DNA from 2 places in the Pseudoalteromonas sp. S3260 genome. Region 1 is predicted to be linked to the other one. Evidence: predicted binding sites of a transcription regulator. Region 1 holds the regulator's gene; the other holds the start of a gene.

Region 1 (4,444 bases):
AGACTTTTTTAGCATTGCAATACCGCGCTAATAAAGTGGCACTGTAATCACTGCCATTTCGCCCTAAGGTCACTGTTTCACCATGTAAATCAGCCGCAATAAACCCCGTAACTACATTAATTTTACTCGTCTCTATGGCTTTTAAGCACTGCTGCTGATTATTAGCATGCTGCAGCTGCCCGGCATCTAACGTAAATAACTGCCTAGCGTCATGGGCACAAGCGCTAACGTTAAGCTGTTCTAAGTAAGCGCTTAGTAACCTTGCAGACCACAATTCACCATGTGCTAATAACGCAGCTTCAGCTAATGTTCCTTGCTTAGCCTGCTTGGTAATAATACTGAGCTCAGTTTCAAGTAAATCAAGCGCATGGTGCTTAGCGTTAGCTATTAATAATTGCTCAATCAGAGCTATTTGATGGTTACTCAATAGCAATACAATATCAGCAATAGCTTGAGTGTCTTGCTGTTGATAGCTTTGCCACAGTTTAACTAAGGTATCGGTGGTTTTACCGGCAGCCGATACCACCACACAATCCCCAGCTTGAGCATGAGTTAAAATAATATTTGCGACACTTTTAAAGCGATCCGCTGAGCTTAAACTCGAACCACCAAATTTATGAACCTGATTTACCATATTAATACCGACTCGCATTTATGTTTTGTATTTTGAAGATTGGTATGCACTACCATAACGCCGGATGCGCCGCGTTTAACTTTGCTGAACCAAATGATTCACTAGCACCACTTTTTGCCGATAGGCCGAGATTGGCTTGCCCTGGGCGCACCAAATTAAATACCCTGTCTAAGTCAGCGAGTAAATCATTTACATCTTCAATACCCACCGAGATACGAATAAGCGTGTCGCCTACTCCGGCTTCTGCACGCGCGGTTGCGTCCATACCGGCGTGGGTCATAGTCGCAGGGTGACAAATCAAACTTTCTACTCCACCTAATGATTCCGCTAAGCTAAATTCATTTAAACGCGTTAAAAACGCTGCAGCATCGTTTATATCGCCTTTTATATCAAAGCTAACCATAGCACCAAAGCCAAGCTGCTGCGCCTTAGCTAGCGCATGTTGAGGGTGTGATTCAAGACCTGGGTAGTAAACTTGGGCAACAAACTGGGAGCGTTCTAAATACTGTGCAATGGCGAGTGCATTTTCTTGGTGTTGCCTTAAACGCACGTTTAAAGTACGTAAGCCTCTGAGAGTTAAATAGCTATCAAATGGCGCGCCGGTGATGCCAATGTTATTTGCCCACCACGCTAACTCTTCACCTAACTCAGCAGTCGCTGCGATAACCGCGCCACCAACAACGTCTGAATGGCCATTGATATATTTTGTGGTTGAGTGCACCACAATATCAGCGCCAAACTTAATCGGGTTTTGTAATGCTGGCGATAAAAATGTGTTGTCGGCGGCAACCAGTGCACCACACTGTTTAGCTGTATCAGTTACCGCTTTAATATCTGTTAAGCGTAAAATAGGATTGCTAGGTGTTTCAATCCAAATCAGCTTAGGTTTAATAGCAAGGATGCGTGTCAGACTGTCGCTTTTGGTAAAATCGACCACTTCTAGTTTTAATAAGCCGCGCTTTTCTAGCGAAGTAAATAAGCGATAGCTGCCCCCATAACAGTCATGAGGGATCACTAACGTATCGTCACTATTAAGTAATTGTGTTGTTAGGTGAACGGCTGCCATGCCTGTTGCGGTAATAATGCCTTTAGCGCCACCTTCAAGCTCCGTGAGCGCCTCAGCCAAAATGTCACGATTGGGGTTACCACTGCGGCCATAATCATATTGGCGCTTTGTATCAAAGTCAGCAAATGAGTAAGTTGTTGATAAATAAAGCGGTGGAACAACCGCACCATGCTGTTTGTCGGCTTCTATTCCACTACGAACAGCAATTGTTGCCTTATTTTTTTCACTCATTTTCGCTACCTTTACTAATTTGGATGTTTAGACGTCTAAAAGGTAGCGCATGCAATTTAAGATGTCAAAACATTTAAATGTCTAGATAGCTAAATAACTAGTATTTGACTATCTTTTTTAAACCGATAGAATTTCACGCATATTTACACGCTTTGATGCTGTGTGAGCAATTTATAATCTGAGGCAACGATACATCTTATGGCTAAATGGAATGGTGAATATATTCACCCATACGCAGAACACGGGAAAAAATCCGAACAAGTAAAGAAGATCACCGTTTCGATCCCGCTAAATGTATTAAAAGTATTAACTGATGAACGTACTCGTCGTCAAATAAACAACTTACGTCATGCAACAAATAGCGAGCTTTTATGCGAAGCGTTTTTGCATGCGTTTACCGGGCAACCGCTGCCTAATGATGATGATTTGCGTAAAGATAACGCAGAAAAAGTACCTGAAGAAGTGAAGAAAATAATGCAAGAAATGGGACTAGAAGTGCCTATTTTAAATGAAGACTAGAAGGGTCTTTATACAAAAAAACCTCAGCAAATGCTGAGGTTTTTTTTTGCGCTAATTTACACTTAACAATTACGCCATGTAGTTTTCTGGCATATCAATTTGTGCAACGCCAGAGTCTACCGCCGCCTGCGCAACCGCTTTAGCTATACGTGGTAACAAACGTGGATCCATTGGTTTTGGTATAATATATTTAGCACCAAACTCTAATTTGTCGATGCCTGCGGCAGTAAGCACTTCAGCCGGTACGGGCTCTTTAGCAATACTGCGGATTGCTTCTACAGCAGCAATTTTCATCTCGTCGTTTATTTCACTGGCACGTACATCTAACGCACCACGGAAAATAAACGGAAAACACAATACGTTATTAACTTGATTCGGATAATCAGAGCGACCTGTAGCCATAATTAAATCGTTACGTGCAGCTTGTGCTAATTGCGGATCGATTTCAGGATCGGGGTTTGAACAAGCAAATACCACGGGTCTATCAGCCATTAATTTTAAATCTTCAGAGGTTAATAAATTAGGGCCCGATACACCCACAAACACATCGGCATCTTCAATTACATCTTGTAAAGTACGTTTATCGGTATTGTTTGCAAATAATTGCTTATATTCATTCAAGTCATCACGACGCGTATGAATAACTCCTTTGCGATCTAACATATAAATATGTTCACGCAACGCGCCACATTTAATTAAAAGCTCCATACAGGCAACAGCTGCAGCGCCGGCACCTAAACATACAATAATTGCATCTTCAATTGCTTTGCCCTGTACTTCCAGCGCGTTTAGCATACCCGCAGCCGTTACAATAGCCGTACCATGCTGATCATCATGAAAAACAGGAATGCTACAACGCTCTATAAGCGCTTTTTCTATTTCAAAACACTCGGGCGCTTTAATATCTTCTAAATTAATTCCACCAAAGGTGTCGGCAATATTAGCCACTGTGTTAATAAAGTCTTCGGTAGTACGGTGCTTAACTTCAATATCTATAGAGTCTAACCCTGCAAAACGCTTAAATAGTAGCGCTTTACCTTCCATAACGGGTTTTGAAGCCAGTGGACCTAAATTACCCAAGCCTAAAATTGCGGTGCCGTTAGTAATAACCGCAACCATATTTCCTTTACCAGTATATTTGTAGGCATTTGCTGGATCAGCGGCAATTTCACGAACAGGTTCTGCGACACCGGGGCTGTATGCGAGCGCGAGGTCTTTAACCGTCTCAGCGGGCTTGGTCAGCTCAATACTGATTTTACCTGGAACGGGATGGGCATGGTAATGTAGTGCTTGTTCACGAAAATCTGACATAACGCGATTATATCCTGCAATTTAAGTTAAAGTGAGAGGTAGTTTTAATCTACGATACCTTTATTATTTTTAAATTCCAAGCAATATCAGGTCTATCCTGTTATATGCTAGAACTGTTAATTTTAAGTGATTTATCAGCAACTTCCCTAGATTATCCTGACATTTTTAAAATATAAATTCGTCATAAAAATGAAAAACACAGGTACTTTTTGCCCTTGTTCTATTTTTATAAAGCGTATTTTTTAGTCTTAAATTAAAATAGTGAAATACCGAATTTTATTTAACTTTAAACACAAATAACCTCACGTTACCTGCATTTGAGTACCATCTTTAAAGTTTAACAAATAAAAATATAGAGAATATTGGCTGTTTTGTCTGCAAATGTTTATGCATACTCAGAATAAGAACAGGAAATAGTTATGCAAAAAAAATAAATACAAAATTGCTAAGAAAGCAGGTAGGAAAGAAAATTTTGGCCACAAAAAAGCACCCTAAGGTGCTTTTTTTACATAGAAACAAAAAATTATTTTTTGCTGCTAAGTGCACCGAAGCGCTTGTTGAAGCGATCAACACGGCCGCCAGTGTCTAAAATCTTTTGCTTACCAGTGTAAAACGGGTGACACGCAGAACATACGTCTAAGTGAATGTCTTTACACAGAGTAGAACGAGTTTCGAATTTGTTT
Region 2 (4,444 bases), on a different contig from region 1:
ATTGCTGACTCAACTTGGTCACATGGGCGCCAGTTGTATAGGTTAGGCGTTAAACGCATGCTCGCAATTTGCTCAACTGGTTGGTGAGTTGGACCATCTTCACCTAAACCAATTGAATCGTGCGTGTATACAAAAATGCTTGGTTGCTTCATTAATGCAGCCATACGTACCGCGTTGCGTGCGTATTCCATAAACATTAAGAACGTTGCACCGTAAGGAATAAAGCCTTTATGCAGTGCAATACCGTTCATAATGGCCGACATACCAAACTCACGTACACCGTAGTAAATGTAGTTACCACTTGCATCATCAGCAGTTAAGCCTTTAGAGCCATCCCAAATTGTTAAGTTTGAACCCGCTAAATCGGCAGAACCACCCATAAATTCAGGTAGTAACGGGCCAAACGCATTTAATGCATTTTGCGACGCTTTACGTGATGCTGGGTTTGCTGGGTTTGCTTGCAGCTCTTCAATGTAGGCTTGTGATTTTTCAGCCCAGTCAGCTGGTAATTCTGAATGTGTACGGCGTTTGTATTCTGCTGCTAGCTCTGGGTATGCTTTTTCATATGCGGCAAATTTTTCGTCCCAGCTTGCTTCAAGCTGTTGGCCTTTTTCTTTGTTATCCCACTGTGCATAAATATCTTCAGGGATTTCAAATGCATCGCCCGTCCAACCTAAAAACTCGCGAGACGCTTTAATTTCGTCATCACCTAGTGGTGCACCGTGACAATCGTGGCTACCTGATTTATTAGGTGAGCCGTAACCAATAATAGTTTTACAACAAATTAGTGTTGGCTTATCAGTCACGCTTTTAGCTTTTGCAATTGCTGCACTTACTGCATCGCTGTCGTGGCCATCAACGTCACTAATTACATGCCAGCCGTATGCTTTAAAACGTGCTGGGGTATCATCACTAAACCAACCTTCAACTTCACCGTCGATTGAAATGCCGTTGTCATCCCAAAATGCCACTAACTTGCCTAGGCCTAATGTACCGGCTAGTGAGCATGCTTCATGAGAAATGCCTTCCATTAAACAGCCATCACCCATAAACGCATACGTGTGGTGATCAACAATGTCGTGGCCTTCACGGTTAAACTGCGCTGCTAATGCCTTTTCAGCAATCGCCATACCTACCGCATTTGTGATCCCTTGACCTAATGGGCCCGTAGTGGTCTCAATTCCTGGCGCGTATCCATATTCTGGATGGCCTGGTGTTTTGGAATGCATTTGGCGGAAGTTTTTAATTTCGTCCAGTGGCAAGTCATAACCACTTAAATGCAGTAGAGAATAAATTAGCATTGAACCGTGACCATTTGAGAGTATAAATCGATCTCGGTCAGCCCACTCTGGATTTGTTGGGTTATGTTTTAGATAATCGCGCCATAATACTTCTGCGATATCAGCCATGCCCATAGGGGCTCCAGGGTGACCAGATTTGGCCTTTTGTACTGCGTCCATTGACAAGACGCGAATAGCATTTGCAAGTTCTTTGCGAGATGGCATGAATTCTCCTACCTTTATATGTATTTGCGCGGGTATTTATTTATCCCCATTCTTACTTATTGTGGGGGCTGTGTGCAATTAAAAACCCATAAAAATAGGGCATTATGAATATTTTTTAAGAACCATTTACTATTAGATATTTTATTTAGACGTCTAGGCGTAAAAAAACTATGCAAGTTCATTTGTTTTAGATAAAATACGCGCCTTAATTTTTTAGCGCTAATACCGACGTTTGTGAAGCGCAATATTTGTGAGCATAATTACAATGGCAAAACATTTATTTACTTCTGAATCTGTTTCTGAAGGTCATCCGGATAAAATCGCCGATCAAATTTCTGATGCGGTACTTGATGCTATCCTAGAGCAAGACTCTCATGCCCGTGTAGCGTGTGAAACTTACGTTAAAACCGGTATGGTTATGGTTGGTGGTGAAATCACGACTAGCGCATGGGTTGATATCGAAGAAATTACACGTAAAACAGTACGTGAAATTGGTTATACACATTCAGACATGGGCTTTGATGCCGATTCGTGTGCAATTTTAAACACGATTGGTAAACAGTCTCCAGACATTAACCAAGGTGTTGACCGTACAAGCCCTGAAGAGCAAGGCGCTGGCGACCAAGGCCTAATGTTTGGTTACGCATGTAACGAAACTGAAGTATTAATGCCTGCTCCAATTACTTATTCTCACCGTTTAGTGCAGCGTCAAGCTGAGGTTCGTAAAAGCGGCGAGCTTAACTGGTTGCGTCCAGATGCAAAATCACAAGTTACATTTGCATACGAAAATGGTAAGCCAGTAGGTATTGATGCCGTTGTACTTTCTACTCAGCACAGCGAAGATGTATCGCAAAATGACTTAGTAGAAGCGGTAATGGAAACAATTATTAAACCAGTACTTCCTGCTGAGCTTATTACTAGCGCAACTAAATTTTTCATTAACCCAACAGGTCGTTTTGTTATTGGTGGCCCAATGGGTGACTGTGGTTTAACTGGTCGTAAAATCATTGTAGATACCTACGGTGGCATGGCTCGTCACGGTGGTGGTGCTTTCTCTGGTAAAGACCCATCAAAAGTTGACCGCTCAGCGGCTTATGCTGCACGTTACGTTGCTAAAAACATTGTTGCTGCAGGCCTTGCTGATAAGTGTGAACTTCAGGTTTCTTACGCTATCGGCGTTGCAGAGCCTACTTCTATCAGTGTTGAAACATTTGGCACAGGTAAATTAGAAGAAGCGCGTTTAATCGAACTTATTCGTGAACACTTTGACTTACGCCCTTACGGCCTAATTCAAATGCTTGATCTTGAGCGCCCTATTTATCTACCAACAGCGGCTTACGGCCACTTTGGCCGTGATGAATTCCCATGGGAACGCACAGATAAAGCAGACGCACTTCGCGCAGCAGCTGGCCTGTAAGCCACCTAGCTAATATTAAAACGGCCCTTTTTAGGGCCGTTTTGCTATGTGTATTAAGTTAGTCATAAAACAGTCTCGAACTGTTTAACATTTTAGGTATATACTCTGCTTATACAATAAAGCGTGTTAGGGATAAAAATGGCCGACAATTTTCGTGTTATATTTGTAGGACTTGCAGAAGGCGCAGACAGCCAAGCAGTGACCAATGCACTGACAGAAAAACTAAAAACCTCACCGGAAAAGGTGGCGGCATTTTTTAATGGCAAGCCGCTGTTTGCTCCTAGCAACAAAGAGAAAGCCCTTAAGCAAGCTAAGTTACTTTCAACGCTGGGGATCAAAAGCAAACTTCAGCAAACAGCCCCTACACAAGCTACTTCTCAAAAAGCGCACGACAGCCAGCGAGATCAGCGCTTATTTGATGCCCTAGATTACATTACTAGTAGCTTAATTCGTCTTGAAGAAAAACTAGAAGATATTGAACAACGTCTCCCTGAGGTTGAATTATCATTACCTGATGAAAATGACGAACCATGGCAAGATGACGATTTAATGCTAGGTGAGCCACTCTCTACTACGCCCAAAAAACGCAGTAACCTTGTTTTATATTCGCTGATTTCTACAGCCGTAATATTACTTATTGTGCTTGCTGTGTACTTATTATTTCCTAATTTATTCTCTTTTTGATCATGGTTTAGTTATTTAATGAGTAATAATCGCGCACAAATAAGACTCGATATTCGTAAAGCACGGAATAATCTATCAAAAAACCAGCAAGAAATAGCGGCCCACTCGCTTAAAGTGAATTTTATTCAATATTTAAAAAGCATGAACTCGGCCAAAAAAAATCATGTCGCGCTTTATTTAAGCAATGATGGCGAATTAGATACCTCATTGTTAATTAATGAATTATGGAGCATTGAACAGCATGTTTACTTACCTGTAATTCACCCTTTCAACGGGGCTAATTTACTATTTCAACGATATGAAAAAAACTCACCCATGAGGGCAAACCGCTATGGTATCTTGGAGCCTAAGCTGAACTGCTCTCAAATATGCCCATTGCCAGCGCTTGATTATCTACTTATGCCACTTGTTGCATTTGATAAATTTGGTAATCGCCTTGGAATGGGGGGTGGGTTTTACGATAGAACCTTGGCACGTTTACACGAAGAAAACTGGCAGCAACCACAACTTATTGGCCTAGCACACGAATGCCAACAAGTGGATAAGCTCCTAATTGAATCGTGGGATGTGCCTCTTAAAACTATTATTACACCCAATAAAACCTACTGTTGGTAACAATTAATCTTGTAAACTAACAGTCTATTTTTGACATAAATGAGCACATAGCAATGACACAAGATGAATTAAAAAAAGCAGCTGCATGGGCTGCACTGGAGTTTGTAAAAGAAAACACCATAGTGGGTGTTGGTACAGGCTCAACCGTTAATCATTTTATTGATGCTTTAGGCACTGTAAAAGACACCATTGTTGGTGCAGTATCTAGTTCAGAAGCGTCTAC

What was found. Region 1 encodes MetJ, which represses methionine synthesis genes. Its sites were predicted from a motif close to TAGACGTCTAGACGTCTA; they were not measured.
Region 2: metK (methionine adenosyltransferase) is a predicted target of MetJ. The motif match lies at 1,652-1,669, and genes of this name have one in related genera.

The regions. Positions count from the first base shown of each region.
Region 1 covers NZ_PNCV01000053.1:5,423-9,866, reverse strand. The annotation lists gene metL (bifunctional aspartate kinase/homoserine dehydrogenase II) at 1-634, opposite strand, end outside; gene metB (cystathionine gamma-synthase) at 684-1,931, opposite strand; gene metJ (met regulon transcriptional regulator MetJ) at 2,130-2,450, shown strand; gene CWC14_RS10025 (malic enzyme-like NAD(P)-binding protein) at 2,520-3,761, opposite strand; gene rpmE (50S ribosomal protein L31) at 4,285-4,444, opposite strand, start outside.
Region 2 covers NZ_PNCV01000082.1:16,013-20,456, reverse strand. The annotation lists gene tkt (transketolase) at 1-1,505, opposite strand, end outside; gene metK (methionine adenosyltransferase) at 1,771-2,922, shown strand; gene CWC14_RS13810 (hypothetical protein) at 3,061-3,606, shown strand; gene CWC14_RS13805 (5-formyltetrahydrofolate cyclo-ligase) at 3,625-4,221, shown strand; gene rpiA (ribose-5-phosphate isomerase RpiA) at 4,275-4,444, shown strand, end outside.